Regions from separate parts of the Micrococcus sp. NPDC078436 genome, predicted to be linked through region 2. Evidence: riboswitches for the same ligand, from Rfam matches in the RefSeq annotation. Region 2 holds a riboswitch; the other holds the start of a gene.
The links. A riboswitch is a leader RNA that binds a small molecule or an ion and turns the genes downstream of it on or off. The one in region 2 is predicted to bind thiamine pyrophosphate.
Positions count from the first base shown of each region.

Region 1 (15,917 bases), on a different contig from region 2:
CTCCTGTCCGGGGCGGACAGGGGCAGCAGCGCAGGGCTCGTCGAGGGGGACGGCGGGTCGGGTCAGACGACGCGGCCCTCGCCGCGCGGCTCATCCTCGACGCGACCGGTGGTGTCGCCGTCGGAGACCTCTTCGCCGTCCTGGCGCTCGGGGCGTGCCCCGGCCTCGGGCGGCAGCTCGCTCGCGTCGTCCGCATGGCCGCGGCGCGGGGACTGGTCGGACCAGTCGGCGTCGGTCTTGGCGGCCGCCGCCGAGTCCCCGGACGGGCCCGGGACGGGGCTGGCGGAGGCGTCGTCGTCCTTGCCGAGGCCCACGGCCTGGGCCAGGCGGCCCACCGTGCGCCCGTAGAGGGTCTCGCCCTCCTTGAGGGAGGCGACGCTGGGCATGGGGGAGGTGCTCAGCGAGACCCCGTTCGCATCCCGCGGCTCGACGGCGATCCGGTCCTTCGTGGCGAGGGATGAGCCGGCGCGGGACAGGGCCGAGGGCGCCTGGCCCTGCTCGCCGTCGCGGCCCGGGGCGGCCAGCTCGGAGCGCCACTCGGGGTTGCGGTCCGTGAGGTAGTCGATGCGGGCGTGCTCACCGAAGTGGTCGGCGTCCGCCTCCTCCCAGTCGAGGTCCCAGCCGGCTGGCGGGTCGTTGAGCAGCTCGTCCGTGCGCAGCCAGTGGTAGATGGACGCGTAGGAACGGGTGCTCAGGTGGTCCACGCGGCGGCGCATCATGCGGGTGTTCAGCTGAGACGGGTGGGAGACGCCCATGGACGCCATGATCTGCACCGCCTCGCGGACGGTGAGGCGGTGGTAGTTGAACACGCGGTTCGACTTGTCCTCCACGTCGACGGCGCGGGCCAGGCGCGGGTCCTGCGTGGCGACGCCCACCGGGCACTCGTTCGTGTGGCACTTCTGCGCCTGGATGCAGCCGGTGGCCATCATCATGGCGCGCGCGGACATGGTGAAGTCGGCGCCCTGGATCAGGCGCTTGACGATGTCCGAGCCGGTGGCCACCTTGCCGGCGGCGCCGAGCTTGATCATGTGGCGCAGGCCGGTGCCCACCAGGGCGTTGTGCACGAGCATGAGCCCCTCGGTGAGCGGGGTGCCCACGCGGTCCGAGTACTCCAGCGGGGCGGCGCCGGTTCCTCCCTCGGAGCCGTCCACGATGATGAAGTCCGGAGCGATGCGCTCCTCCCACATGGCCTTGCACATGGCGAGCACGTCCACGCGGGAGCCCACGCAGAACTTGATGCCGATCGGCTTGCCGCCCGAGAGCTCGCGCAGCCGCCCGATGAAGCGGACCATCTCGCGGGGGGTGCGGAACGCGGAGTGCGAGGCCGGGGACAGGCAGTCGCGGTCCATGGGGATCTCGCGGGCCTCGGCGATCTCCTTGGAGATCTTCTCCTTGGGCAGCATGCCGCCCAGACCGGGCTTGGCGCCCTGCGAGAGCTTGACGGTGATGCCCTTGACCTCGGGGAGCACGGCCTTGGCGGCGAAGCGCTCAGCGCTGAACGTGCCGTCCTCGTTGCGGCAGCCGAAGTAGCCGGAGCCGATCTCCCAGAACAGGTCCGCGCCGTTGCCGCGGTGGTACTTGGTGAGGCCGCCCTCGCCGGTCTCGTGGATGAAGCCGCCCATGCCGGCGCCCTTGTTCATGGCCACCACCGCGTTGGCGGAGAGCGAGCCGAAGGACATCGAGGAGATGTTCATCAGCGAGATGTCCGCGGGCTGCGTGCAGTCCGGGCCGCCGATGCGCACCGTGGGGGGCTCCTCCGGCGCGTTCACGGGCGCGGAGGAGTGGAGGAGGAACTCGTAGCCGATCTCCGAGGTGTCCCGCTCGGTGCCGAACGCCTTGTGCGCGTCCAGGCCCTTGGCGCGGGCGTACACGAGGGAGCGGGTGTCGCGGTCGAAGGGCTTGCCGTCGAAGTTGCGCTCGATGAAGTACTGCTGGATCTCGGGTCGGATGGACTCGAGCAGGTACCGCATGCGCCCGATGACCGGGTAGTTGCGGAGGATGGCGTGGCGCTTCTGCGTCACGTCGTAGATGGCCAGGATCAGGAGCGCGATCATGATCGCGGCCAACACCCACCAGGCGCCATTGCCGATGACTGCGACCAGGACCAGGACCGCGGCGCCGAGCGAGAGTGCGGCGACGATCAGAAGTCTGTTGTTCACCCGACCAATGGTGCCCCACATCCCACGGTTCCGACACCCGCCCCGCCGGGATCCGACGCGGTGTCCCGGGCCTCTGCCGGACCTCGGCCCCGCCCCTCACCGGGACGGGGCCGACGCCGAGCCGTCAGAGCACCTCGTCCGTGAGGTGATCGGGGGTGCCGAAGCGGTGCGCGGTGACGGAGACGGCCTGCTCGTGGAGGAAGGGCAGCAGCTCCACCTCGCCCGCCGAGACCACGGGACCGGCGTAGACCGCCACGTCCGGGGAGTCACCGAGCGCCTCGTTCAGCGCGGCGCGGGCGGCGACGGCGCCGTCGCGGTCGCCCGTCCAGTCCGCGATGAGGCGGATGCGGGCGTCCCCGCCGCCCTCCGCGGTGGCCGGCACCTCGGCCATCCGCCGAGCGCGCTCGTGGAACGCGGCGGCGTCCTCCACGACGACGGCCACGGGCGTGACGCCGCCGTCGGCGTGGTCCTTGCGGACGGAGCGGGCGAGCTCCTCCACCTGGCCGCGGACGGCGGCGGCCGAGAGGTCGGCGGCGCTGCCGGGCTCGGTGGAGGGCACGTGGTTCAGGCTCACGGTCAGCGGCGCTCCGGCACGCAGGCCCGCCGACACCACGCGGAGGAGGTGCTCCGCCGGGCCGGACGCCCAGCGCACCAGCACGGGGGTGGGCACATGGCGCAGCACGTTGCGCTCGGCGGCGAGGGCGGAGATGTCCCGGTCGGCGCCGAACACGGTGGTCCAGGCCTTCTCGTCCAGCTTCCGCGCGGTCTGCAGCCACGAGGGGTCCACGCCGCCCGCGGTGCCCTCGGCGGTCTCCGTCGAGGAGGACTCGGGGCTCGTGAGCCACGTGGGCACGTCCTCCCAGTCCACCAGGCCGTGCAGGTAGTGCGGGCCGCCCGCCTTGGTGGTGGGCCCGACGACGGAGCGCTTCCAGCCGCCGAACGGCTGGCGGCGCACGATGGCGCCCGTGATGCCGCGGTTGACGTAGAGGTTGCCCGCCTGGATGTGCTTGAGCCAGTAGTCGATCTCCTCCGGGTCCAGCGAGTGCAGGCCGGAGGTGAGGCCGAAGTCCACCGCGTTGGCGAGCTCGACGGCCTCCTCGAGGGTGGCGGCCGTCATCACGGAGAGCACGGGGCCGAAGTACTCGGTGAGGTGCGCGTCCGCGCCGGGGCGCACGTTCGCGCGCACGCCGGGGCTGAAGAGCCGGCCCGTGTCGTCGAGGGAGCGCGGCTCGAGCGCCCAGGACTCCCCCTCGCCGAGCTCGGTGAGGCCGCGGCGCAGCTTCTCGCCGGGTTCCTCGATCACGGGGCCCATCTGCGCGCGGGGGTCGTCCGGGTGCGCCACGTGGATGGACGAGGCGGCGTCCAGCAGCTGGCGGCGGAAGCGCTCGGATGAGCCCACGGAGCCCACCAGGATCACGAGCGAGGCGGCGGAGCACTTCTGCCCGGCGTGGCCGAACGCGGAGGTGACCACGTCGCGGGTGGCGAGGTCCAGGTCCGCGGAGGGCGTGACGATCAGCGCGTTCTTGCCGGAGGTCTCGGCCAGCAGGTGCAGGTCCGGGCGCATGCCCTTGAACAGCGTGGCGGTCTCGTAGCCGCCGGTGAGGATGAGGCGCTCGACGGCGGGGTCCGTCACCAGCGCGGTGCCCACCTCCTCCTCGTCCTCGTCGGCCATCGTCACGAGCCGCACCAGGTCGGCCGGGTCGACGCCGGCGAGCGCGCCGTCGCCCTCGAACAGGCCGGAGTCCCGCAGGCCCTGCACGATGAGCTCCCACGCCACGGCGCCCGTGCGCTCGGACTGCGGGGCGGGCTTGAACACCACGGGCGAGCCGGCGCCGAGCGCCGCGAGGACGCCGCCCACGGGGATGGCCACGGGGAAGTTCCACGGCGGGATCACGAGCGTCAGGCGCACGGGCACGGCGCGCGCGCCCTCCACCTCGTCCAGGCCGCGGGCCAGGCGTGCGTAGTAGTGGGCGAAGTCCACAGCCTCGGAGACCTCGGGGTCGCCCTGGTCCAGGGTCTTGCCGGTCTCGGACGCGGCCACCTCGAGCAGGCGGGCGCGGCCGGCGTGCAGGGCCCGCCCGACGGCGTCGAGGGCGTCCGCGCGCTGGTGGCCGGTCAGTGCGCCCCAGCGGGCGCCGGGCTCCTCGGTCGCGGCGATCGCGGCGCGGGCCTGCTCGGCGCTCGTGGCGGCGTGCTCCCGGGCCGTGTCCGTGCCCAGGGTGGAGCGCGGGATCGCCTCGAGGATCTGCCGGGCCCACGCGCGGTTGCCGGGCAGGGAGGGGTCGGTGTCCGGGGTGTTGGCGAAGCCGTCCACGGGGGCAGGGGTCTCCCCGTCCACGCCGCGCGAGCGGTCCTGGCCGCGGGCCGGGCGGGGCACGGCGGTGTCCAGCCGGCGCAGGGAGGCGAGGAAGCGCTCGCGCTCCCGGTCAAAGAGCGCCGGGTCCGCGTCCAGGTCGAAGACGGCGGACATGAAGTTCTCGTGGGAGGCCCCCTCTTCGAGACGGCGCACCAGGTAGGAGATCGCCACGTCGAACTCGGAGGGCTTCACCACGGGGGTGTAGAGCAGCAGCGAGCCGACGCTCCTCTTCACGGCGGCGGCCTGGCCGGTGGCCATGCCGAGCAGCATCTCGAACTCCACCGCGTCCTTCGGCAGCCCGCGGCGCTCCATGAGGCGGTGGGCCAGCGCGACGTCGAAGAGGTTGTGGCCTGCCACGCCGATGCGCACGTTTGCGAGGTGCTCGGGGGTGAACGCGAAGTTGAGCACGCGCTTGTAGTTGGTGTCCGCCTCCTGCTTGGAGGCGACGGTGGCCAGCGGCCAGCCCATGAGGGAGGCCTGCATCTGCTCCATGGGCAGGTTCGCGCCCTTGACCACGCGCACCTTGATCGGCGCCCCGCCGCTGGCGACGCGACGCGCGGACCACTCCTGCAGGCGGATCATGGCGCCCAGGGCGTCCGGCAGGTAGGCCTGCAGCACGATCCCCGCCTCGTAGTCGCGCAGCTGCGGCTTCTCCAGGAGGCCCATGAACACGTCGAGCGTCAGGTCGAGGTCGTGGTACTCCTCCATGTCCAGGTTGACGAAGGTGCGCTTCTCGCGCGCCAGCTCGTAGAGCGGCGTGAGGCGGGCGGTGATGTCCTCCACGGCCTCGTCGTACGCGTAGGGCGCGTGCGGGGCGGTGGCCGCGGAGACCTTCACGGACACGTAGTCCACGTCGTCGCGGCGGATGAGCTCGGCGATGCCCTCGAGCCGGCGGTCGGCCTCGCCCTCGCCGAGGATGGCCTCGCCGAGGAGGTTGATGTTCAGGCGCGTGTCCTCGTCGCGCAGCGTCTCGAGGGCCTTGCCCAGCTGCTTGTCACGGGCGTCCACGATCAGGTGGGAGACCATCTGGCGCAGCACGCGGCGTGCCACCGGCACGGCGATGCGCGGCACCAGCGGGGCGGCGCGGCCGCCGACGTCGAAGACGGCGCGCAGGGCCGGCGGCAGGAAGCCCGGGCGCTGCTGGGCGAGCTCGCGCAGCGCGCGGGCCGCGATGGCGGGGTCCTCGGGGCGGATCACGTGGTCCACGAAGCGCACGATGAAGTCCAGGCCGCCCGGCTCCTTGAGCGCCGCGGCCAGCTGCTGGGCGGCGAAGTCGGCCTCGTGGCCGCGCGCGTCCTCGAGCCAGGCGCGCACCTGCTCGACCGCCTCGTCGGCGAGGTCCTGCAGGTCGGCGGGGTCGGGGATGCCGCCCGTCGCCTCGAGGAGTGCATCGGTCTCGTGCGGGGCGGCGGCGCGGCTCTCTTCCATGCCTCCACCCTGTCTGTCCGGGGGGCTCCGGCGCAAACGCGGGGACGCCGGGTGACCCGGGCCCCGGAGGCGGGCCCGAGGCGGCAGGCGCGGCCGCGGGCTCAGCGGTGGTCCGCGCCGGCCCGCCAGGCGTGGGGCAGGGGGGTGCGCGCGGAGGGCAGCGCGACGTCGGCACGCCAGCCGTGGAGCCACTCGGGAACCGTGGGCTCGGCGCTCAGGTCGTGGCCCGCCTCGGCGAGGGCGGCGCGGACGACGTCGTTGGTCACCGGCGTGCCGTCCTTCGCGCGCAGGCGCGTGCAGATGAAGGCGCGCACCGCCACGTCCCCGTCCACGACGACGCGCTGCTCGAACCACACGGCCCGCTCGTCCAGGCCGATGCACTTCGTCTCGATGCTGAAGGCCTGGCCCAGCGTCACGGAGCGGCGGAAGGCGACCTGCTCGGCCTGGACCACGGGCGTCCATCCCCGGCGCTGGAATGCGCTCATGACGCCGGCGCGGGCCATGAGGTCGAAGCGGCCGAGGTCGAAGAGGCCGAAGTACTGGCCGTTGTTGATGTGCCACGCGATGTCCACGTCCGTGGGCAGGGCGCGCAGGGGCAGCGAGGCCGCGTCCCACACTCCGAGGCGGGGGCGGCGGCGGGCCCGGGCGAGGACCCAGAGGGTGCGCAGGAGCAGGTGCATGGGCACACCCTATGCTCGGTGGGGACCGCATCCCACCCCCAGGAGACGCCCCGGCATGGCCCAGCACCCCGACGCCCTCGATCGGCCGGAGCGCGTCTGGCTCGCCCTGCCGCCCCGCCACCCCTCGGCCGCGCTGCTGGAGGAGACCCGCGACGCGATCGCCGGGCTCGCGGAGACCCTCACCGAGGCGGCCGACGTCGCCGTCCTCGTGGACCCCGAGGACCGTGCGGCGGCCGCGCGCCTGCTCCCCGGCGCGGTCGAGCAGCTCCCGGTCCCCCTCGACACCCCCCTGGTCGGCCGCACCGGCCCCACGTTCCTGCCCGCCGGCGAGGCCGTGCACTGGCGCCTGGACCCGCGCTCCCGGCACCCCGACGTCGGCGTGCACCGCGACGCCGCGGTGGGCGGCGCGATCGCCCGCGCCGCCGGGCTCCCCGTGCGCACCCCGCTGCTGGCCGCCTCCCGCGACTCGTGGGTGACGGACGGGGCGGGCACCGCCGTGGTCGACGCCGGCGCCGTGCTGGCCCCGGAGGTCAACCCGGGCTGGAGCGCCGCCCAGGCGGAGGCCGAGCTCACGGGCCTGCTGGGCGTCACGCGCGTGGTCTGGACCGCCCTGCCCCGGCGTCCGGGGAGCGGGCCTTTCGGCGGACCGGGCCACCTCGGCGGCTGGATGCGCTTCGTCGAGCCGGGGCGGCTGGCGGTGCACTGGCGTGCCGACCGGTTCCACCCCGAGCACGCGGTCGGCGCGGCCGCGCTGCGCGGACTCGAGGGCACGCCGGACGCGGCAGGCCGTGCGCTGCGCGTGCGCACCGTGCCCGGGGGCGCGCTGCCCGAGGCCTACGACCCCGCCGAGCAGGGGGTGCGCTCGCTCGTGGACGCCGTCCCGATGGGCGGGCACGTGCTGCGGCCGGCGTTCGAGGACGCGCCGACGGAGGAGGCGGCCACGGCGCTCACGGCCGAGCTGCACCCGGGACGGCGTCAGCTGCGCTTCCCGGCGCCTCCCCTGCTGCGCCTGGCCGGCTCCCTCACCGACCTGGTGCTGGTGCAGCCCCGTCCGCAGGACCGGCCACGGGATCCGGGGCCGGACTCAGCGGCGGCCCCGCATCCTCCGGCCGCTCCCCCACGCCGCTGACCCCGGCGGGGCGCTGCCCCCGCTTGGCGCGCCGGGCCTCCGCGGGGCTCAGGCCCACGCTCACCCCGCGCGCCTCCTCGCGCGTGTGGCTGCCCTCCTCCGCGGAGGAGCCGCCGCGCAGCCGGGCCAGAAGGGTGGACTGCCTCCGCTCCATGCCCTTCAGGTCCGAGGCGATCAGCGAGTTGATCCACCGTGCGTTCGGATCGGCGTCGATCAGGATGGCCTTGGCCAGCAGGGTGCAGGGGAGCGCGAGGATCGCACCGAGCGGGCCGAGGACCCACGCCCAGAACAGCAGGGAGAGGAAGCTGACGGTGGGGATCACGCCGATCGCGTCCCCGGCCACCTTGGGCTGGATGATGGACTGCAGCACGAAGTTGAGCACCGAGTAGCTGATGACGACGCCGAGGAAGGCGGGCCAGCCGCCCTCCGCGAGGCCCAGGATGGCCGGCGGGATCAGGCCGATGATGAAGCCGATGTTGGGCACGTAGTTGGTGAGGAAGCTCAGCACGCCCCACACGAGGGCCATCGGCACGCCGATCACCAGGAGCGCCACGACGTCCAGGACGGCCACGATCAGCCCGAACACGGTGGTCACCACCCAGTACCGGCGCACGCCGCCCGCGAAGTCCATGAGCGCCTGGCCGAACTCCCGGCGGGCCGAGCTCAGCAGCTGGACGCGGCGCTCCACGGCCATGGAGTCCATGGCCAGGAAGAACATCCCCATGACCACGGTGATCAGCAGGCCCACCACCGCGTAGACGTTGGACGCGATGGCGGTCAGGGCGGTGACGGCGGCGCCCGTGACCTGCTTGATGTCCACGGCCTGCAGCTGCGCGTTCACCATGTCCGGGGTGAGCCCCTGGGAGGACAGCCACGCCGAGACGTCCTGCATGATCGCCTGGAACCGCCCCGCGTACTCGGGCAGGGAGCTCACCAGCTCGAGCCCGGACCAGAAGATCAGCCCCACGAACACGGCCAGCACGGTGACCACGAGGAGCACCGTGGCCGTGGCCCCGAGGACGGGGTGCACGCCGCGCTCGATCAGCCAGCGCTGCAGGGGGTAGGCCACGATCACGAGGTTCAGCCCGAGGAAGACGGGCGCGATGATGGAGGAGATGCCCTGCAGGAACTGCACGAGCACCACGAGGCCCGCGAGCGTCAGCACGATCACGAGCATGCGCGGCCACATCCGGTGCGGCCTGCGGATGTCCCAGTCGGAGGCCGGCGTCGCCGGGGCGACCTGGGGGGCGGGGGCGGGTCCGGCCGGCGCGGCCTCGTCGGGGGTGCTCACGCGTGCAGTCTAAGGTCGGCGCGGACGCGATAGGCTGGCTCCAGTCCACATCGACAGGGGAGCGCCGCAGCGGCGCTGAGAGTGCGGTCCGCCGCAGACCCTCGAACCTGCTCCGGCTCGCACCGGCGAAGGAAGTCGAGACCCTTTCCCGGGGCGTCCGCATGCCGCGGGCCCGCCCCCGGCCCCTCCCGCCGCGCAGGAGGAGACCCGCATGACCCGCACCGCCACCGAGCACGCCCGCCGCCCGCGCACCGCCGCGCTGGCGGCCCTCTCCGTCGCCGCCCTCGCCCTCACGGGCTGCTCGCTCTCCGGCCAGGGGGGCTCCGGCTCCTCCTCCGCGGCGGGCTCCGCGGACGCCGCAGCCGCGGCCACCACGTCCGGCTCCGCCGCCTCCGGCTCCGACTCCGCGGGCGGTGGCAAGACCGTCACGATCATGACCCATGACTCCTTCGCGCTGCCCGAGGAGCTCATCGCCCGGTTCGAGCAGGAGTCGGGCCACCAGCTCTCCACCACCGCCCCGGGCGACGCCGGCTCCGTGGTCAACCAGCTGCTGCTCGCCAAGGACCACCCCACGGTGGACGGCGTGTACGGCATCGAGGACCACTCCACGCACCGGCTCATCGACGAGGGCGTGGTGGCCGAGTACACCCCCGCGAACCTGCCCGAGTCCGCGAAGGACCGCGTGGTCGAGGGCCGGATGATCCCCGTGGACCAGGGCCAGGTGTGCCTCAACGTGGACACCCCGTGGTTCGAGGCGGAGGGGATGGAGGTCCCCGACTCCCTCGAGGACGTCACCGACCCCCAGTACGCGACGCTGACGGTGCTCACCAGCCCCGTGACCTCCTCCCCCGGCCTCGCCCTCCTGGCCGCCACCAAGGAGGAGTTCGGCGACGACTGGAGGGGCTGGTGGGAGAAGGCCCTCGACGGCGGCGCCAAGGTGGACGCCTCGTGGTCGGACGCGTACTACACCGACTTCTCCGGCGGCGAGGGCAAGGGCGAGTACCCGATCGTGCTCTCCTACTCCTCCTCCCCCGCGTTCGCCCCGGCCACGGACGTCCTGGAGGCCTCCTGCACCCCGCAGACGGAGTACGCCGGCGTCGTCGAGGGCGCGAAGAACCCCGAGGGCGCGCAGGCGTTCATCGACTTCCTCCTCTCCGAGGACGTGCAGAAGGCGCTGCCGGAGTCCATGTACATGTACCCGATCGACGAGTCCGTGGAGCTGCCCGCCGAGTGGGCCGAGAACGCCCCCCTCGCCGAGGACCCCATCTCCCCGGATCCGAAGGCCGTGGACGCCGAGCGCGAGGAGCTGCTCAAGGAGTGGACCGCGCTGCACGAGGAGCACGCCGGGAAGTGACCTCTCAGGTCCCCGGCCCGCCCGCGCTCGCCGAGCCCGTCCTCGCGCCCCCGGGTCGCCCCGCGGGCGGACGGCGACGGCGCCGCACGCGGGCCGGCGGGGACGGGATCGGCGCGTGGTGGCTGCTCGCCGCCGTCGTGCCGCTCGCGTTCCTGGCGGTGTTCTTCGCGTGGCCCGTGGCGGCCATGCTGTGGCGCGGCGTGTCCGCGGACGGCGCACTGGACCTCACCGCGTTCGGCGAGGTCCTCGCCCGCGAGCGCACATGGCGGATCCTCGGGCAGACCCTGGGGATGGCGGCGGCCGGCACGGTGGCCGCCCTCCTGCTCGGGCTGCCGGCCGCACTCGTGCTGCACCGCCGGGCGTTCCCGGGCCGCGCGCTGCTGCGCGCGGTGGTGACGGTCCCGTTCGTGCTGCCCACCGTCGTCGTGGGCGTGGCGTTCCGCGCCGTGCTGGCCCCCGGCGGGCCGCTGGGGTGGACGGGCCTGGACCAGTCCACCGCCGCCGTCGTGCTGGCCCTCGTGTTCTTCAACGTCTCCGTGGTGGTGCGCCAGGTGGGCGCGCTGTGGGCGTCGCTGGACCCGCGGCAGGAGGAGGCCGCGCGCACCCTCGGGGCCTCGCCCTGGCGCGCGTTCCGCACCGTGACCCTCCCGCAGCTGGCGCCCGCCGTGGCCAGCTCGGCCGCACTCGTGTTCCTCTTCTGCTCCTCGGCGTTCGGGATCGTCCAGACCCTGGGCCGGCCGGGCTACGGCACCCTCGAGTCCGAGATCTGGGTGCAGACCTCGGTGTACCTGGACCTGCGGGTGGCCGCGGTGTTCTCCACGCTGCAGTTCCTGGTGGTCATGGCCGCCGTCGGGATCTCCGGGGCCACCGCGGCGCGGAGCGTGCGCGCCCTGCGCCTGCGGGACGCCCCGCTGCGCCGCCTCACCCGCGCGGACGCGCTGCCCGTGGCCGCCACGCTGGCCACCGCGGCGCTCGTGCTGCTGCCGCTGGGCACCCTCGTGCTCCGCTCCTTCCACTCGAGCCAGGGGTGGGGGCTGCGCAACTACACCCTGCTGGCCACGAGCTCGGGGGCCGGCTTCGCCGGCGGCACCACGCCCCTGGAGGCGCTGGACCACTCGTGGCGCACCGCCGTGGACGCCACGCTCCTCACCCTGCTCGCCGGCGTGCCGCTCGCGCTCCTGCTCACGCGGCCCGTGCGCTCGGCGCTCGCCCGGCGGGCCCAGCGCTGGCTCGACGGCGCCGTCCTGCTGCCCCTCGGCGTCTCCGCCGTGACGGTGGGCTTCGGGTTCGTCGTCTCCCTGCGGGCGCAGGCCCCGGACCTGGCCGCCTCGGGACTGCTCGTGCCGCTCGCGCAGGCGGTGGTGGCGCTGCCCCTCGTGGTGCGCTCGCTCGTGCCCGTGCTGGCCTCCGTCGACCCGCGGCTGCGGGAGGCCGCCCGCACACTCGGGGCGGGGCCGCTGCGCGTGCTGGCCACGGTGGACGGGCCGTTCCTGGCGCGTGGGCTGGGGCTGGCGGCGGGGTTCGCGTTCGCGGTGTCCCTCGGTGAGTTCGGGGCCACGAGCTTCCTCGCCAGCCCGGACCGACCCACGCTGCCCGTGCTGATCGTGCGGCTGCTCGGCCGGCCGGGCGCGGACAACTACGGGATGGCGCTCGCCGCGGCCACGGTACTGGCCGTGCTGAGCGCCGCGATCATGCTGGTGTGCGAGAGGCTGCGTCCCCGGGGCGCGGCGGGAGCGGGAGGCGCGTGGTGAGCACGGCGGAGGGGCGCACGCCCCACCCAGGGAAAGCCAGCGGTGCGGCGGTCTGCCACGACGGCGGCGGCACGCCAGGCGCGCCCGCCGGGGCGGGGGTGCGCGTGAGCGGCCTGAGCGTGGCCTACCCCGACGGTGCGGTGCCGGTGCGCGGCGTGGACCTCACGCTCGCGCCCGGCGAGATCGTGGCCCTCGTGGGCGCCTCCGGCTCGGGCAAGTCCACGGTGCTGCGCGGCATCGCGGGCCTGGAGGACGTGGTGGCCGGGTCCGTGGAGATCGGGGGGCAGGACGTGACCTCCGTGCCCACCCACCGGCGCGGCGTGGGCATGGTGTTCCAGGACGGACAGCTCTTCCCCCACCGCACCGTGGCCCGCAACGTGGGCTACGGGCTCGAGGCAGCCGGGTGGGACCGGGCGCACCGGCGCGCCCGGGTGGCGGAGCTGCTGGCACTCGTCGGGCTCGCGGAACTGGCGGACCGGCCGGTGCAGAGCCTCTCCGGCGGCCAGGCGCAGCGCGTGGCCCTGGCCCGCTCGCTGGCCCCCTCCCCCCGCGTCCTCCTGCTGGACGAGCCGCTCTCCGCCCTGGACGCGGACCTGCGCGAACGCCTCGCCGTGCAGATCCGCGAGGTGCTGCGGGCGGCCGGGGTGACCGCCGTCGTGGTGACCCACGACCTCTCGGAGGCCGCCGTCATGGCCGACCGCACCGTGCGCCTGGGGGTGTCCGGGACCCACGACGACGGGCGCCCCGGCACGGGTCCGGGGTAGCCTCGGGCGCATGACCCCGCCCCCTGCCGCCGCCTCCGCCCGGGGCCGGCTGACCGCCGAGGACGTGGTGGACGCCGCCGTCGGCATCCTGCAGGACTTCGGCATGGGCGACCTCTCCATGCGCCGTGTGGCCGCCGTGCTCGGCGTGCAGGCCTCCGCCCTGTACTGGCACGTGCCGGACAAGCAGACCCTGCTCGCCCGGGTCGCGGACCGGATCGTCGCCGAGATCGGTGACACGGTGCGCGCCCGGCGGATCGGCGACGTCGCCGGGCGGGCCGCCGTGGCGGAGCAGGTGCTGCTGCGCCACCGGGACGGCACGGACGTGGTGCTCTCGGCGCTCGCGCTCGGCCTCGGCGGCGGGGCGCTGCACACGCTCCTGACCGAGGCGGCCGACTCCCCGGAGGAGGGCGAGCGGGCCCTCGCGCTGCTGCTCGGCACGGTCTCGCTGCGCCAGCAGCGCTCCCAGGCGCAGGCCCTCGGCGTGGTCACGGGACCGGACTTCCAGGGGCTTCGCCGCAACGTCCTCTGAGGCCCGGAGGGGTGCCGTGCAGGGAAGGTCGACCCCCGGCATTCGGCGGGCTCTGCGACGTCGATCAGGGGGCTCCGGATCTCCACGGGGCGCGGAATCCCTCCGCCCTGACGGAACGCAACGTTCCGCAGACCTCCCCAGCACCGGATCTGCTCCCTACAGTGGAGGGTGACAGATGACGAGCTACGCCCTCGGCGTCGGCTCACAGTTCCACCCGACGCGCTCGCCGAGTCCGGCACGAATTCTCGGTGAGACCCCTTCGACCCGCCGGATTGCCACTCATGGGAGCCAGGAAGAACCACCCGCGCGAGGCCATGCACCGCCCCGTGCACATCGACGCAGACGCCGCGATCCCCGCGGCGCTGCTCGACGTGTCCTGGGCGTTCCACGGCCCCGCGGCCCACCGCGCCGGCGCGCCGGTCCGGGACGGGGCCTTCCTGCGGGTGGGCCCGGTCGGCTCGGGCAGTTCGACCGCGAAGAGGTCGGACCACGCCGGACCGGTCAAGCCGAACACCTCCGCGCATGCCCGCTCCTCCGCGCCGCGGGGCCGACTGCGTCCCCTCCACCTCGTCCCGGCCAGCCGCCCCCGCCCCCCGCGGCCGGCGCCGCCCCGCGTCCGCGTCCGTCAGGACGGGGTGCGCGTCGTGGCCCATCCGCTGGCCATGCTCCCCGGCGTCACCCACGGGCCCTCCCTGCGCCTGGACCTGCATCCCGTGCCGGACGGGATCGTGTACGTCATCCGCACCCTGGAGCTGCGCGAGCTCGGCGACGACGACAAGGGGCCCGTGCAGACCGGACTGATCACCGCGCCACGGCTCAACCGCTTCTGGGACACCGTGCTGCACGACCTCCCCGCGGGCCGCCCGGTGATCGTGCGCCTCCGCTCGGATCGGGAGGCCGACCTCCTGACGCTGCTGCGCATGCTCGCCCCCACGGACGTGCCGGTCGTCTCCTACCGCCTGGACGAGTCCCCCGTGGGCTCGCAGCGCTCCAGCTACCTGCTGCCGGACGTGGACGCGGACCGCGTGATGCAGCTCGGGGCGGAGCGGATCGCCCTCGAGGACCTGCGCGCCCAGGAGGCCGAGGATTCCGCGGGGCGCCGCTCGGGGCAGGTGTTCCTCTCCCGGCGCCGCGCGGACCGCTTCATCCGGCGCACCCTGCCGCGCCTGCACCACAGCCTCGCGTTCACGGATCCCGCCGACCTCACGGACGTGTACGTGGACGGGTCCCTGCTGCGCGGCACCCGCACGGGAGGGGCGGCCGCCGTCGCCCGCGACCGGATGTGGGCCGCCCATCCGCTGCAGGGGGCCACCCTGCCGCTCGAGGTGGAGCTCGAGGGCCTCGTGCTGGGACACCTGATGGCGGCCTGGGGCGCCCCTCCGGGGGGCGAGGTGACCATCCACTCGGACTCCCGGGCGGCCCTGGCGCTGCTGCGCGAGGCCCACCGCGAGCGCCTGACCCTGGGCGGCGCGCGCGGCGAGCGCATCCGCCGCTCCCTGCGCCGGCTCCTGGCGGCCGTGGACCTCAGCCAGGCCGCCGGCGTCCACGTGAACACCACGTGGGTGAAGGGCCACGCCGGCCTCGAGGGCAACGAGTTCGCCGACGCCCTGGCCCGCTCGGCCGCGCGCAACACGGCCGCCGGCGTCTCCGAGGGGGACCTGCACCGCCGCCTGGAGCACATCGTGCGGCTGCGCTACGCGATGTACGCGGAGACCTGGAACAGCGACTGCGCCTGAGCGCGGCGGGCCGTGCCCGCCCGGCGCAGCACGTAGCCTGGGCGCATGGATCAGATCACCGAGGCCATCGCCGCCTTCAACAACGTCTACTGGTATGTCGTGATGGCGCTGCTGGCCGTGGCAGGCGTGTGGTTCACCATCCGGACGGTCGGCGTGCAGGTGCGCATGCTCCCGGAGATGCTGCGCTCGGTCACGGCGGGATCCTCCACGGGGCCCGGCGACGACGGCGTCTCCCCGTTCCGGGCCTTCACCATCTCCGCGGCCTCCCGCGTGGGCACCGGCAACGTGGCGGGCGTGGCCATCGCGATCGTGCTCGGCGGACCCGGCGCCGTGTTCTGGATGTGGCTGCTGGCGCTCCTCGGCGGCGCCACCGCGTTCGTCGAGTCCACGCTGGCCCAGCTCTACAAGCAGAAGGGCTCGGAGGGGTTCTTCGGCGGGCCCGCCTACTACATCCGTGACGGCCTGCGCTCGAAGTGGCTCGCCATGGTATTCGCCGTGGCGATCACGTTCACCTACGGGTTCGTGTTCAACGCCGTGCAGTCCAACTCGATCTCCGAGTCCGTGCAGGCCAACTGGGGCCAGTCCATCACCACGGCGTGGATCGTGGGCGTGGGGCTGGCCGTCCTCACCGGCCTCGTGATCTTCGGCGGCGTGCGCCGCCTCTCCACGGTCACCAACGTGGTGGTCCCCATCATGGCCGTCTTCTACATCATCCTGGCGATCATCGTGATCATCGTGAA
Region 1 is NZ_JBFBLX010000003.1:17,354-33,270, reverse strand. It holds gene AB0302_RS02730 (FMN-binding glutamate synthase family protein) at 63-2,180, opposite strand; gene AB0302_RS02725 (bifunctional proline dehydrogenase/L-glutamate gamma-semialdehyde dehydrogenase) at 2,284-5,943, opposite strand; gene AB0302_RS02720 (acyl-CoA thioesterase) at 6,045-6,623, opposite strand; gene AB0302_RS02715 (agmatine deiminase family protein) at 6,679-7,752, shown strand; gene AB0302_RS02710 (AI-2E family transporter) at 7,646-9,043, opposite strand; TPP riboswitch at 9,089-9,194, shown strand; gene AB0302_RS02705 (thiamine ABC transporter substrate-binding protein) at 9,255-10,397, shown strand; gene AB0302_RS02700 (iron ABC transporter permease) at 10,505-12,148, shown strand; gene AB0302_RS02695 (ABC transporter ATP-binding protein) at 12,253-12,912, shown strand; gene AB0302_RS02690 (TetR family transcriptional regulator) at 12,923-13,441, shown strand; gene AB0302_RS02685 (ribonuclease H family protein) at 13,723-15,177, shown strand; gene AB0302_RS02680 (alanine/glycine:cation symporter family protein) at 15,223-15,917, shown strand, end outside.
Region 1: linked by a shared signal. The riboswitch ahead of AB0302_RS02705 (thiamine ABC transporter substrate-binding protein) and the one ahead of thiC (phosphomethylpyrimidine synthase ThiC) in region 2 are both predicted to bind thiamine pyrophosphate.

Region 2 (15,065 bases):
ACGCGTGACGGCCTCCCGACCCGCCGGAGCGTGACCTCGTGAACGACCCCCGGATCCTCGCCGAGGCCGCAGGCCTCGAGCTGCGCCACGGCGAGCACCAGGCCGTGGAGGCCTCCTCCTTCACGGTTCCCGCCGGGTGCGTGGTGGCTGTGATCGGGCCCAACGGCTCCGGCAAGTCCACCCTCCTGGCGGCGCTCGCGGGAGTGCTCGAGCCCGCGGCGGGCACCGTGCACGTGCTCGGCGAGCCCGCCGCCGAGCGGGCCCGCCGCACCGCCTTCGTGATGCAGTCCCTCCAGTTCCCGCAGGGCGTCCCGCTCACGGTGCGGGACGTGGTCACCATGGGCCGGTACCCGTCCCTCGGCTGGTTCGGACGCCTGAGGGCCGCCGACCGGGCCGCGGTGGACGCGGCGATGGAGCGCATGCGGGTCACGGACCTGGCGGCGCGGCACCTCGACCAGCTCTCCGGCGGCCAGCGGCAGCGCGTGTACGTCGCACAGGGTCTGGCCCAGGAGCATGACGTGCTCATGCTGGACGAGCCGGTCACCGGCCTCGACCTGGTCTCGGCCCGCACGATCGACGACCTGATCCACGAGCAGCCGCACGAGGGGGTCTCCGTGGTGTTCACGACCCACGACCTCGACGAGGCGGCCGCGGCGGACCATGTGGTCCTCATGGGCGGACGCGTGGTCGCCTCGGGCGTGCCCGCCCACGTGCTCACGGAGGAGAACCTCGAGCGGGTCTACGGGCGCGGCGCGCTCCACCGGCCCGTGTTCGGGCATCTGGACGACCCCGCCGGGGGGCCTGAGCACCGCTAGGCGCCCAGGGGCTCAGCCCGCCGCGGCCGCCGTGCACGCGGCGCAGAGGCCGGTGATCTCCACGGTGTGGTCCGTGGCCGTGAACCCGTGCACGGCGGCGACGGCGGCCGCCCACCGCTCGACGGGCGGGGCCGTGAGCTCCACGGTGGCCCCGCACGAGCGGCACACGAGGTGGTGGTGATGGCCCTGCGCGGCGCACCGGCGGTACACGGACTCGCCGTCCTCGCGCCGGAGGACGTCCACGGTGCCGTCCTCGAGCTGCTGCTGCAGCGTGCGGTACACGGTGGCGAGGGAGACGCGCTCGCCGGCGTCCTTGAGGTGGGCGTGGAGCTCCTGGGCACTGACGAAGTCCTCGAGCTCGTCCAGGGCACGGTCCACAGCCGCCTTCTGGCGGGTGGCGCGCACGCGTCCGGCGCGGGGGTCGGGAGCGGTGCTGGTCACGCTGACGGTCCTCCTTCCGCGGCCGGATCCGAACGGTCCCGGGGGGCTTCGCGGAGCCGATGACCGGCTCCTGGGCACTCGTCCCAGGCTATCAGCGGGGCCGGATCCGGCGTGGTGCCCCGGGCACACGGGGCGCGTCGCGGGGCGTCCGCCGCGCGGTGAGCGTTACGGACCGTCACGTATGGTGTGCGGGTGCACACCCTTCCCTCCGACGCCCCGGCCCCGATCCGCCCCGCCTCCGCGGCGTCCGTCGTCACGGTGGACGTGCTGGCCGGCTGGCTCCGACTGGCGCCCGCGATGGAGGCGGAGCCCGTCCCGGCCGTCCCCGCCTACGTGCAGGCCGACGCCCCCGCACCGCGGCGCCTCGTGCTCCTCGACATCCGCTACGAGCTCGGCAGCGGTGCGACCGACCATGAGGGCTATCTCCACGGCCACCTGCCCGGCGCCGTCTACGTGGCCCTGCCGAGCCGGCTCGCCGGCCCGCCCGGGACCCTGGAGGGCCGTCACCCGCTGCCGGATCCGGCGGACTTCGCGGAGACGGTGCGCATGTGGGGGATCGACGACGGCGACACCGTGGTCGTGTACGACGACATCGGCGGCCTCGCCGCCGCGCGCGCCTGGTGGCTGCTGCGCCACGGGGGGCTGCCCCACGTGCTGCTGCTCGACGGCGGGCTGGATGCGTGGCGAGAGGCCGGACTGCCGCTGCAGTCGGGCGAGGTGATCCCCACGCCGGGCTCGGCGACCATCCAGTGGGGCCGCATGCCCGTGGTGGACGCCGCCGGCGCCGAGGAGATCGCCGAGCGCGGCCTGCTCCTCGACGCCCGCGCCGCCGAACGGTATCGCGGAGAGGTCGAGCCCCTCGATCCGATGGCCGGCCACATCCCCGGCGCCCACAGTCTGCCGACCGCGCAGAACCTCCGCCCCGACGGTCGCCTCCTGCCGCCCGAGCAGCTCGCGGCGCGCTTCGCGGCGGCCGGGGTGCGGGACGACGTCCGGGTGGCCGTCTACTGCGGATCCGGCGTCACGGCCGCCCATCAGGTCCTCGCGATGACCGTGGCGGGCCATCCCGGGGCGGCGCTCTTCCCCGGCTCCTGGTCCTCATGGGTCCACGATCTGGCCCGGCCGGTGGCCGTGGGGGCCTCTCCTGACGGACACTGAGGGCGGACCCTCGGCGGGCCGTGCGCCCGCCCACCCCGCAGATCCGGAAGGACACCCCATGACCAGCGTCTTCACCCGCATCATCGCCGGAGAGCTCCCCGCCCGCTTCGTCTGGCAGGACGAGCAGTGCGTCGCCTTCCTCTCGGCGGGCCCCCTGGCCCAGGGGCACACGCTCGTGGTGCCCCGCGAGGAGGTGGACCAGTGGGTCGACGCCGATCCCGGGCTCCTCGCCCACCTCATGCAGGTCGCACAGCGGATCGGCCGCGCGCAGGTGGATGCGTTCGGTGCGCAGCGCGCCGGCCTGATGGTGGCCGGCTACGAGATCCCGCACCTGCACGTGCACGTGTGGCCGTCCAACTCCATGGACGACTACGACATGGCCCGCGTGGACAACTCGCCCGAGCCGAAGGACCTCGAGGAGGCCGCGCGGCGCATCCGCGACGGACTGCGCTCGGCCGGCCACACCGCCGCCGTCCCGCAGGACTGACGCCGCCGGTGCCGTCCGGGCCTCAGGCCCGGGCGGCGGCGGCCAGTGCCTGGCGCACCCGCTTCTCCGAGACGGACACGGCCGTGCCCAGCTCCTGGGCGAAGAAGGAGACGCGCAGCTCCTCGATGAGCCAGCGCACGCGCTCGAGCTCCGCCGGCACGGGAGTGCCGGCGAAGCGGGCGCGGTGCGCGGCCACGGCGGCGTCGAAGTCGTCCTCGAGGCGCTGGACCACCGCCATGGCCTGGCCGTCGCGCTGCAGGTGCCCGCCGGCGTCGAGGCGGTCCAGGCGCGTCAGCATGCCCTGCACGTAGCGGGGCAGGTGCTGCAGCTGCTCCCACCCCGTGGTGGCCGCGAAGCCGGGGAACACGAGCTGCTCGAGGTGGGCCTTGACGTCCGACTTCGCCGGCGCCGTCGCGAGGGAGACGGAGCCCTTGAGCCGGCGGCGCACCTCCGCGGCGCGGGAGAGCACCTGCTCCACGAGCTTCGTGACCGCGAACACGGTGTCGATGAGGTCGGCGCGGACCCGGTCGAACAGCGCCCGGAACTCGGCCTCGCCGAACGGGAGCTCCGGGCCGACGAGCCGGTCCACAGCGGCCTGCGTGCAGTCCGCCACGAGCGAGTCCACCGAGCCGTGCGGGTTCTGCGTGAACGCGAGCTTCTCCCGGTTGTCGAGGTGGTCCAGCACGTAGCGCTGCGGGCTGGGAAGGGCGGCCAGCAGGAGCCGGATCACGCCGGCGCGGTGCCACGCGGCCTGGTCCTCGGCCGAGCGGGCCACGGTGAGCCCCGCCGCGGGGCGGCCCTCCGGCGTCGTCTCGGGGACGAGTGCGGGGTAGCCCGTGATCGCGGGGCCGCGGCCGCCCGCCTCCGTGGTGATCTTGCGGGGCACGGTGCCCACGCTCCACGTGGTCAGTCCATGCCGCTCCGCGAACGCGGGGGCGGCACGGCCGGCGTCGGGCGCGGTCGACGACGGCCCACCGTCCCCGTGACCCGCCGCCTGGGTGGAGGACTCGGCACCCTGACGGTCCTTCCCCTGCCCGCGGCGTCCCCGGCCGCCGTCGCGACCGTCGGCGCCCCCACGATCCGAGCCCCGGCCGTCCTGGCGGGGTCCCGGGCGCGCGTTCGCGGAGTCGTCCGTGCCGGCCAGGCGGGCCGCGATGGCCGAGCGGTTCGCCTGGGAGAGGCGAGACTGGAGGGCGGGGAGGTCCTGGCCGGCGCCCATGACGGCGCCGCGGGCGTCCACCACGCGGTAGTCCATCCGCAGGTGCGGGGGCACCGCGTCGGGCGCCCAGACCTCCGGCTCCACCACGATCCCGCGGACCCGGCGCACGGCGGCCGAGAGCGCCGCGGGCAGGTCGTCCGTGAGCGGGTCCGCGTGCTCTGCGAGGTCGGCCACGAGCTGCCGGGCCACGTCCGGGGCGGGCACGAGGTTCCTGCGCACGGCCTTGGGGAGGGCCTTGATGAGCGCCGTGACGAGCTCCACGCGCAGACCGGGCACGAGCCACGCGAACGGGCTCGGGGCCACCTGGTTCAGGAGGAGGACCGGGACGGCCACCGTGACGCCGTCCGTGCCGGAGGCGCCCGTGGGGTCGAACGTGTACTCGAGGTCGAGGTCCACGTCGCCGCCGAGCAGCGGATAGCGGAAGGTCGTGGGGAACGCGTCCGTGTCGAGGTCCGCGGCGTCCTGCGTGAGGAGGGCGTCCACGTCGAGGTCCAGCAGGTCCGGCTGCTCCTGGCGCGCCTTCTTCCACCATGCGTCGAAGTGGCGCTCGGAGACGACGTTCGCGGGGACCCGCGCGTCGTAGAAGGCGAAGAGGTCCTCGTCGCCCACGCGCAGGTCGCGGCGGCGCAGGCGCGTCTCGAGGGCCTCGACCTCCTCGAGGGCGCGGCGGTTGCGGGCGAAGAAGTGGTGGCGTGTGCGCCAGTCGCCCTCCACGAGGGCGTGGCGGATGAAGAGCTCGCGGGAGAGCCCCGGGTCGATGCGACCGAAGCGCACGGAGCGGTCCGGCACGAGGGTGACGCCGAAGAGCGTGACCTTCTCCTGCGCGACGACGGAGCCGGCGCGGCGCGACCAGTGCGGCTCGTTGTACGTGCGCTTCACCAGGTCGCCCGCCACCTCCTCGGCCCACTCCGGCTCGATCCGGGCGACGGAGCGGGCCCACAGGCGGGAGGTCTCCACGAGCTCGGCCGCCATGATGAACGGGTGGCGCTTCTTGAACAGCGCGGAGCCGGGGAACACGGCGAACCGGGTGCCCCGCGCGCCCGCGTACTCGCGGCGGCGCTCGTCGTAGGAGCCGATCTGCGAGAGCAGGCCCGTCAGCAGCGACTTGTGCACGGCCTCGTGCTGGCCCACCGGGTCCACGGGACCGGCCTGGACCGTGACGCCCACGTCCTTGGCGATCTGGCGCAGCTGCTGGACGAGGTCCTGCCACTCGTGCACGCGCAGCCAGTTCAGGTGCTCGCGGCGGCACATCTTGCGGAACTGCGAGCCGGAGAGCTCCTTCTGCTGCTCTCGCAGGTAGGCCCACAGACGGAGGATCGCGGAGAAGTCCGAGTTCTCGTCCGCGAACCGGCGGTGCATCTCGTCCGCCGCCTCGCGCTGCTCGGTGGGGCGCTCCCGGGGGTCCTGGATGGTGAGCGCGGCGGCAATCACCATGACCTCCCGCACGCAGCCGCGCTCGCCCGACTCCAGGATCATGCGGCCCAGGCGCGGGTCCACGGGCAGGCGGGCCAGCCGGCGCCCGATCGGCGTGATGGTCCCCGCCTTGGCGGCGAGCGCGCCGAGTTCGGTGAGTGCGGTGGCGCCGTCGGTGACCTGGCGGCCGTCCGGGGGCTGGAGGAAGGGGAAGTCCTTCACGTCCGCGGGCGTCCGCGCGACGCCGAGGGACATCATCTGGAGGATGACGGAGGCCAGCGAGGTGCGCAGGATCTCCGGGTCGGTGAACTCGGGGCGGGAGAGGAAGTCCTCCTGCGAGTACAGGCGGATCGCGATGCCGTCGCTCGTGCGGCCCGAGCGCCCCGAGCGCTGGTTGGCGCTCGCCTGGGACACGCGCTCGATCGGCAGACGCTGCACCTTCGTGCGGTTCGAGTAGCGGGAGATGCGGGCCGTGCCCGTGTCGATCACGTACTTGATGCCCGGCACCGTCAGCGAGGTCTCGGCGACGTTGGTGGCCAGCACGATCCGCCGGCGCACCCCGGACGCCGCGCGGCCGAACACGCGGTGCTGCTCGGCCATCGAGAGGCGGCCGAACAGGGGCAGGATCTCTGTCCCGGCGAGGCGCTTCGAGCCTGCGACGACGCCGGCCAGGTGGTCCGCGGCGTCGCGGATCTCCCGCTCGCCGGGCAGGAACACGAGGATGTCCCCGGTCGGCTCCGCGGCCAGCTCAAGGACGGCATCGCCGATCGCGTCGAGGGGGTCACGCGTCTCCGCGGCGTCGTCGGCGTCGTCGTCGGGATCGTCGGGGGAGGGCTCGTCGGTGAGCGGCCGGTAGCGGATCTCGACCGGGAACGTGCGGCCCGAGACCTCGATGACCGGGGCGGGGACGACGTCGGCCTGCTCCTCCGGCACCCCGTCCGCCACGCGCTCGGCGCGCTCGGCGTCCGTGGCGGGTCGGCCGAAGTGACGCGCGAACGACTCGGGGTCGATCGTGGCCGAGGTGATGATCACCTTCAGGTCCGGGCGCTGCGGCAGCAGCTGCCGGAGGTAGCCCAGGAGGAAGTCGATGTTGAGGCTGCGCTCGTGCGCCTCATCGATGATGATCACCGAATAGCGCTTCAGGAGCGGATCGTGGGGGATCTCGGCCAGCAGGATGCCGTCCGTCATGACCTTGACCCGGGTCTGCTTGGAGGTCTGCGCCGTGAAGCGCACCTGGTAGCCGACCGTCTGGCCGATCGGCTCGCCGATCTCCTCGGCGATGCGCTCGGCCACCGAGCGGGCGGCGAGGCGGCGGGGCTGGGTGTGGCCGATCGTCCCGGCGTCCCCGAGGCCCAGGGCCAGGCACATCTTGGGCAGCTGGGTCGTCTTGCCGGAGCCGGTCTCGCCCGCGACGATCACCACCTGGTGGTCGCGGATGGCCGCCATGATCTCCTCGCGGCGCTCCGCCACCGGCAGGTGCTCGGGGAAGGAGAGCTCGCGCGGGGCGGGGGAGGTGGGGGTGCTGCCGGGGGCGTCGACGGGCGCGGTGGGGGCGGCGTCGGGGGTCCCGGGGCGTGAGGAGTCGGTCATGGCCGGACCAGTCTACGGAGGCCGGTCGGCGCCGCGCGGGGTGTTCGCCGCGGAGGGATGACGTCCCCGCGGGTGTGGGCCTCGTCATCGCCGTGAGCCGGGCATTCTGTCACACGGACTTTCGGCTGGGGTTCAGGGACGATCTGTGGAACTCTGGAATAATGGACATGAACACGATCTATTTGTTATTGGCAATCGGCTTGTACTTCGCCGCCATGGTGGCGATCGGCCTGTACGCCTCGAAACAGAACTCCGACCTGGACGATTACCTCCTGGCCGGGCGAAACATGAAGCCCTCGGTGGCCGCTCTCTCCGCCGGCGCCTCGGACATGTCCGGCTGGCTGCTCATGGGCCTGCCCGGCGCCATCTATGCCGCCGGCCTCGTCGAGGGCTGGATGGCCGTCGGCCTCGTCGTCGGCGCCTGGGTGAACTGGAAGGTCGTGGCCCCGCGCCTGCGCTCCTACACCGAAGTCTCCGGAAACTCCGTGACGATCCCCTCCTTCCTGGAGAACCGCTTCAAGGACCGCACGCACATCCTGCGCATCGTGGCCGGCCTCATCATCCTCGTCTTCTTCACGTTCTACGTGTCCTCCGGCATGGTGGCCGGCGGCAAGTTCATCGAGTCGACCTTCGGGCCGGACTCGCTCTACGCCGAGGGCATCAGCATCAACTACCTCACCGGCATGATCGTGGTGGCCGGCATCACCGTGCTGTACACCCTCTTCGGCGGCTTCCTGGGCGCATCCCTGACCGACGTGGCCCAGGGCATCCTCATGTTCCTCGCGCTGGTGATCGTGCCGATCGTCGTGATCATCTCCATGGGCGGCTGGGACGCCGTCGTGGAGGGCCTGCGTGCCGCCGATGCCGCCTCGGCGGCGGCCGGTGACCCCGTGGACCACTTCTCGCTGTTCGCCAACGCGACACTGATCGGCGTCCTCTCCTCGCTCGCGTGGGGCCTCGGCTACTTCGGCCAGCCGCACATCATCGTGCGCTTCATGGCGCTGCGCACCGCCCAGGATGCGACCGTCGCCCGGCGCGTGGGCATCACGTGGATGACGCTCTCCGTGTTCGGCGCCGTCCTCACCGCGCTCGTGGGCATCGCGTACTTCCAGGCCAACCCGGGCACCACGCTCGCCGACCCGGAGACCGTGTTCCTCGTGCTCTCCTCCATCATGTTCCACCCGTTCATCGCGGGCCTCGTGCTGGCGGCCGTGCTCGCCGCCGTCATGTCCACCCTGTCCTCGCAGCTCGTGGTGTGCTCCTCCGCTCTCGTGGAGGACCTGTTCAAGGTGGGCGGGCGCACCGCCTCCCCGAAGACGCTGCTGTGGATGGGCCGCCTCGGTGTGCTCGTGATCGCCCTGATCGCCGGCCTGCTCGCGCTGAACCCGGACTCCTCCGTGCTCGACCTCGTGTCCTTCGCGTGGGCCGGCTTCGGCGCCGCGTTCGGCCCCGTGATCCTGCTCGCCCTGTACTGGGAGAAGTTCACCTCGTGGGGCGCGATGGCCGCCATGGTCGTCGGCGCCGCCGTGGCGTGGTCCTGGTCCGAGGCCTCCGCGGACACGTGGAGCTGGTTCGGCCTCTACGAGCTCCTGCCCGGCTTCGTCGCCGCGCTGATCGCGGGCGTCCTCGTCTCGCTGTTCACCCAGCGCTCGCGCCACGTCCAGGCGCACATCGAGCGTGAGTTCACCGGCGCGATCGACATCGTGCAGGGCCGCGAGCCGGTCACCGGCTCCGGTCCGGCCGTGGCGAACAGCGGCCCGGCCGGCTCCACCGCCGCGCCGACCGCCTGACCTCTCGCTGACCGTTCCGCCGAGGGCGGGGCGCCCGCCATGCCGTGTGCATGGCCGGTGCCCCGCCCTCGGCGCGTTCGAGAGCCTGCGGGCATGAGGATCTTCCCGGCCGGTGAGGGTCAGCCCTGAAGCGGACCCTGCACCGTGTAGAGGCGCTTGTTGGCGAACTCGTCCACGGCGTGCGGGCCGAGCTCCCGGCCGAAGCCCGAGCGCTTGACGCCGCCGAACGGCAGGTTCGGGCCGGCCGGGGCGTACTGGTTCACGTTCGCCATGCCCACGGCGAGGCGATCGGCCACGCCCTTCGCCTCCTCGAGGTCGGTGGAGAACACGGCGCCGCCCAGGCCGTACTGCGAGTCGTTGGCCAGGGCGACCGCCTCCTCGGCGGAGGACACCTTGTAGACGACGGCCGCAGGGCCGAAGAGCTCCTCGCGGAACACGCGGTTGTCCTTCTCCACATCCGTGATGACGGCCGGGGAGACGTAGAAGCCGCCGCCGGACGGACCCGCCACGCGCTCGCCGCCCACGTGCACGGTGGCACCGCCCGCGCGGGCCGCCGCGACCTGCTCCGCGAGGCCGTCCGCCGCGGACTCGGAGGACAGGGGGCCGTAGATGCCCGCGTCACGCGACGCGGGGTCGCCCGGGACGAGCTTGCGGGCCTCGGCCACGAGCTCGGCGACGAACTCCTCGTAGATGTCGTCCATCACGATCATGCGCTTGTTGGAGTTGCAGGCCTGGCCCCAGTTGCCCAGGCGGGTCCGCAGGGCGTCACGCGCGGCGGCGCGGACATCCGGCGTGGAGAGCACGATGTACGGATCGGAGCCGCCGAGCTCCAGCACGCACTTCTTGAGGTGGCGGCCGGCCTGTTCGCCCACCGCCGCGCCGGCGCGCTCCGAGCCGGTGAGGGACACGCCCTGCACCCGCGGGTCCGCGATGATCGTGGAGACCTGATCGTGGGTGGCGAAGAGGTTCTGGTACACGCCCTCCGGCAGTCCGGCCTCCCGGAACAGGTCCTCGAGGAGCTGAGCGGTCTGGGGGTTGATCTCGGCGTGCTTGAGCAGGATGGTGTTGCCGAGGACCAGGTTCGGTGCGGCGAAGCGGGCCACCTGGTACACGGGGAAGTTCCAAGGCATGATCCCCAGCAGGGGGCCGAGCGGCAGCTTCTGGATGAACGCCTCCTGACCGGAGAAGTCCTTGACGGGCTCGTCCGCGAGCATCTCCTCCGCGCCGTCCGCGTAGTAGGCGAAGATCTGGGCGCTGTAGCGGACCTCTCCCACGGCCCCGCCGAGGGCTTTGCCCATCTCCGTGGTGATGAGCGTCGCGATGTCCTTCGCACGCTCGGCGAGCAGCTCGGCGATGCGCTTCACCACGGCCGCGCGCTCGGCCACGGTCTTCGCGGACCAGGACTCGTAGGCGGCCTGGCTCGCGTCGAGGGCCTCGGCGACCTGCTGGTCCGTGGCGGGCTCGAACTCCTGGACGAGCTCCCCGGTGGCCGGGTTGATCGTGCGATACGTGGTGGAGGCGGTCTGGGACGCGGTCATGCTGACTCCTTCATCGAGGCCGGCGCCGCACCGCGACGTCGGGTTCTCCTGCCATCCTGCCTCCTCTCCTCCGCTCAGCCCCAGACGCCGGACGCGCCCCTTCGCCAGGAGCCGAGCAGGTGGGTGTCCACCACGCCGACCGCCTCCATCAGGGCGAAGCATGTCGTCGGACCGACGAACCGCGCACCGCGCCGCTTGAGCTCCTTCGCCAGGGCGCGGGACTCGTCCGAGGTGGACGGGATGTCCGCCGGCGTCTCCGGGCGCGGGGACTCGGCGGGCTGATGGGACCAGACCAGCCCGGCGACGCCCCGCACGGGACGGTCGCCCTCGCCCTGCCATCCGGGGCCGGCCCCCGGCGAGGCGGCGTGCAGGGGCGTGAACTCGTCCGCCCGCATGTCGACGACGGCCCGCGCCGTGGCGACGGCCGCGAGGATCTTCGCCCGGTTGCGGATGATGCCGGCGTCCGACATGAGCCGCGCGACGTCGCCCTCGCGGAAGGCCGCGACCGCGTCCGGGTCGAAGCCGACGAAGGCCTCGCGGAAGCGGGGCCGCTTCGCCAGGACCGTCCGCCAGCTCAGGCCCGCCTGGAACGCCTCGAGGACGAGCCGCTCGAACACGCCCGCCTCGTCCGTGACGGGGACGCCCCACTCCTCGTCGTAGTAGGCGCGCAGCAGGGGGTCGGCGGCGGCCCAGGCGGGACGGGCCCGGCCGCCGTCGCCGATGACCAGGGCGGGGGACTCGGCGCCGGGGGGAGTCCGGGTCCCGTGCGTGGTGTCGGTGTCCATGCGGCCAGGCTAGGGGAGCGATGGCACGGGTCGTCAGCCGGGGAGGCCGCCGGTGGACGCGCTCCCCGGTGCGGGCGCCGGTGCAGGAGCGGCGGCGCAGCACGTGGACCAGGCGGTGCTCTCGCGCACGCCGCCAGGGCGGTCAGGACGGCCGGGCCGCCCCCGCGCCGGCACTCACTCCGCCGCGGGCACCGGCTCCCCGCCCGAGCGCACGGTCGGCTGGGGCAGGTACACGGAGCCGCCCTGGGACAGGAACTCCTGCGACTTCGCCGCCATGCCCGCCTCCGCGATCCGCGCCTGGTCCGAGGCCGTGCCGAACTCGGAGCGGATGTCCTGGCTGATGCGCATCGAGCAGAACTTCGGCCCGCACATCGAGCAGAAGTGCGCGGTCTTGGCCGGCTCGGCGGGCAGCGTCTCGTCGTGGTACTCCTCGGCGAGCTGCGGATCTAGGCCCAGGCCGAACTGATCGCGCCAGCGGAACTCGAAGCGGGCCTTGGACAGCGCGTCGTCGCGGTCGCGGGCGCCCGGGTGTCCCTTGGCGACGTCGGCGGCGTGCGCCGCGATCTTGTAGGTGATCACGCCCGTCTTCACGTCGTCGCGGTTCGGCAGGCCCAGGTGCTCCTTGGGCGTGACGTAGCAGAGCATCGCCGTGCCGTAGCGGGCGATCTCCGTGGCGCCGATGGCCGAGGTGATGTGGTCGTACGCCGGGGCGATGTCCGTGACGAGGGGGCCGAGCGTGTAGAACGGGGCCCCCTTGCACAGCTCCTGCTGGCGCTCCACGTTCTCCCGCACCAGGTGCAGCGGGATGTGGCCGGGGCCCTCCACCATGACCTGGACGTCGTACGCCCACGCCCGCTCCGTCAGCTCGGCCAGCGTGTCGAGCTCGGCGAACTGGGCGGCGTCGTTGGCGTCCGCCACGGAACCCGGCCGCAGGCCGTCGCCCAGGGAGAACGCGACGTCGTAGCGCGCGAAGATCTCGCAGAGCTCGTCGTAGTGCTCGTAGAGGAAGTTCTCCTTGTGGTGGCCCAGGCACCAGCCGGCCATGATCGAGCCGCCGCGGGAGACGATGCCGGTGACGCGGTCCGCGGACAGCGGCACGTGGCGCAGCAGCACGCCGGCGTGCACGGTCATGTAGTCCACGCCCTGCTCGCACTGCTCGATCACGGTGTCGCGGAAGATCTCCCAGGTCAGGGCCTGGTGGTCGCCGCCGACCTTCTCGAGGGCCTGGTAGATCGGCACGGTGCCGATCGGCACCGGGGAGTTGCGCAGGATCCACTCGCGGGTGGTGTGGATGTCGTCGCCCGTGGACAGGTCCATCACGGTGTCCGCGCCCCAGCGGGTGGCCCACTGCAGCTTCGAGACTTCCTCGGCGATCGACGACGTCACCGCCGAGTTGCCGATGTTCGCGTTGACCTTCACGGCGAACGCCTTGCCGATGATCATCGGCTCCGACTCGGGGTGGTTCACGTTCGTCGGGATGATGGCGCGGCCGGCCGCGACCTCGGAGCGCACCAGCTCCACGTCCACGCCCTCGCGCAGGGCGACGTAGCGCATCTCCGGGGTGATCTCCCCGCGGCGGGCGTAGTGCATCTGGGTCACGCGCCGGCCCTCGACCGAGCGCAGGGGTGCGCGCGTCTCTCCCTGCCACTCCTGGGTGGAGGCGCCGCGGCGCACGGCCGAGCGGCCGTCGTCGAGCAGGTCGCGCTCGCGGCCCGCGTACTCCTCGACGTCGCCGCGCGTGCGGATCCACTCCGCGCGCAGGGGCGGAAGGCCGCGGGTGGGGTCGGCGCCCGGGCCCATGGTGCGGTACACGGTGAGCGGCTCGTTCGGGGTGCCGGCGGGGGAGTCGTCCTGGTGCACGCGGGTCACCGGCACGCGGATGCCGTGCTCGGGGTCCTCGAGGAAGCCCAGGCGGTGCGTGGGGTAGTTCTCCTCCGCGACGACGGCGGCGCCGGCCTCGGCGGACTCGGACGCGGCGGCCTCGGCGGGGGCAGGGGCGGTGGGCGGAGCGGTGCGCTCGGAAACGGCCATGGCCGTGTCTCCTTCTTCCTTCGCCGGCATGACCCGGACAGGTTCAGACGGTGGTCGGACGGCGTCAGTCCGATCTCAGCCCCATGCCAGGGGCCCCCGTGGGGATGCCACGGACGCTAGACCATCCGGGCCGCGTGTGTCGAACCGCACGGCGGGGGCGCCGGACGTGGCACCCTGGGCCGCATGAGCGCCCCCGACTGCCGGTCCGTGCCCCGCGTCCTGTCCATCGCCGGCTCCGACTCCGGCGGCGGCGCCGGCATCCAGGCCGACCTCAAGACCATCGCGGCGTGGGGCGGCTACGGGCTCACCGCGATCACGGCCGTCACGGCGCAGAACACGCAGGGCGTGCAGGCGGTGCATCCGCTGCCCGTCGACGTCGTCCGCGCCCAGCTGGACTCGGTCGCCGCGGACATCGGGCTCGACGCCGTGAAGATCGGCATGCTCGGCTCGCCCGAGCTCCGGGATGCCGTCCGCGACTGGCTCGAGCGGGTCCGGCCCCCGCGCGTCGTGCTGGATCCCGTGATGGTGGCGAGCTCGGGGGACGCGCTCTCCGACGCCGCCGTGCCCGCCGGGTGGGCGCCGCTGCTCGCAGCGGTGGACGTCGTCACGCCCAACCTGCCCGAACTCGCGGCGTTGACCGGCGCGGACGTCCCCGCGCGGTGGGCGGACGCCCTGGAGCTGGCCCGCGGCCTCGCCGCGGAGCACGGTGTGACGGTCGTCCTGAAGGGCGGCCACCTCCGGCATGCCGCGGACCTCGCGGAAGGGGTCCCGGACGCCGTGATCGGCCCCGAAGGCCGGGTCACCGAGGTGCGCGGCGCGCGCGTCTCCTCCCGGTCGACGCATGGAACGGGCTGCACGCTCTCCTCGGCGCTCGCGGTGCTCGCCGCGGGCGGGACGGCCTGGGAGGACGCCCTGCGCACGGCCAAGCCGTGGCTCGCGGAGGCCATCGCGGCGGGGGAGCGGCTCGACGTCGGCCGGCGCACCGACCGCTGGCACGGCCCGCTCGACCACAGCCATCGGGACCGGGGGGCGGGCGATCGGGACTGATCGTTCTGGAATGGCTCCCCTCGAACCATGGGCAGACCCAGGGAGTTCGACGAGGCCGCTCCTGGAGGTCCCCCTCGACGAGACGCAGGAGCACGACCGCGTCATGGTCACGGTCGATGACCCCGTGGCGAGGGCGGGGGTCGTCCACGCGGCGCTGCCGCGCCGCTCCCACCCGGGCGCGGCAGCGTCAGCCCGTGACCGCCGCACGCAGACTCCGCGTCGCCGCCTCCGGATCGTCGGCGCCGGTCACGGCCCGCACCACCACGATCCGCTCGGCGCCCGTGCCCAGCACCGCGGGCACACGGTCCTCGTCGATCCCGCCGATCGCGAAGAACACACGTCCCGCCGCCTCGCCGCCGGGGGCGGTGATCTCCGCCGCGAACCGCGGCAGAGCGAGCCCCACGGCGGCCCGGCCGGGCTTGGTCGGCGTCTCCCACACCGGCCCGGTGCAGAAGTAGTCCAGCTCCGGATCGGCCGCGGCCCCGCGCACCTGCTCCTCGGTGCGGCAGGACCGCCCGAGCAGCACCTCGGGGCCGAGCACGCGCCTCGCCTGCGTGCTCGTCAGGTCGTCCTGGCCCGCGTGGAACACGTCCACGCCGGCCAGGAGTGCGACGTCGGCCCGGTCGTTCGCGGCGGAAAGCGCCCCGTGCTCGCGCGCCAGCTCCACCACGATCGCCAGGGCCTCGAGCTCGACGCCCACCTCGACCTGCTTGTCTCGCACCTGCAGGGCGTCCACGCCGCCGCGGAAGCA
Region 2 is NZ_JBFBLX010000001.1:133,971-149,035, forward strand. It holds gene AB0302_RS00630 (metal ABC transporter permease) at 1-42, shown strand, start outside; gene AB0302_RS00635 (ABC transporter ATP-binding protein) at 39-815, shown strand; gene AB0302_RS00640 (transcriptional repressor) at 828-1,256, opposite strand; gene AB0302_RS00645 (sulfurtransferase) at 1,449-2,414, shown strand; gene AB0302_RS00650 (HIT family protein) at 2,473-2,901, shown strand; gene hrpA (ATP-dependent RNA helicase HrpA) at 2,924-7,123, opposite strand; gene putP (sodium/proline symporter PutP) at 7,285-8,913, shown strand; gene AB0302_RS00665 (NAD-dependent succinate-semialdehyde dehydrogenase) at 9,033-10,451, opposite strand; gene AB0302_RS00670 (DNA-3-methyladenine glycosylase I) at 10,526-11,236, opposite strand; gene thiC (phosphomethylpyrimidine synthase ThiC) at 11,411-13,267, opposite strand; TPP riboswitch at 13,266-13,377, opposite strand; gene thiD (bifunctional hydroxymethylpyrimidine kinase/phosphomethylpyrimidine kinase) at 13,451-14,314, shown strand; gene AB0302_RS00685 (thiamine phosphate synthase) at 14,502-15,065, opposite strand, start outside.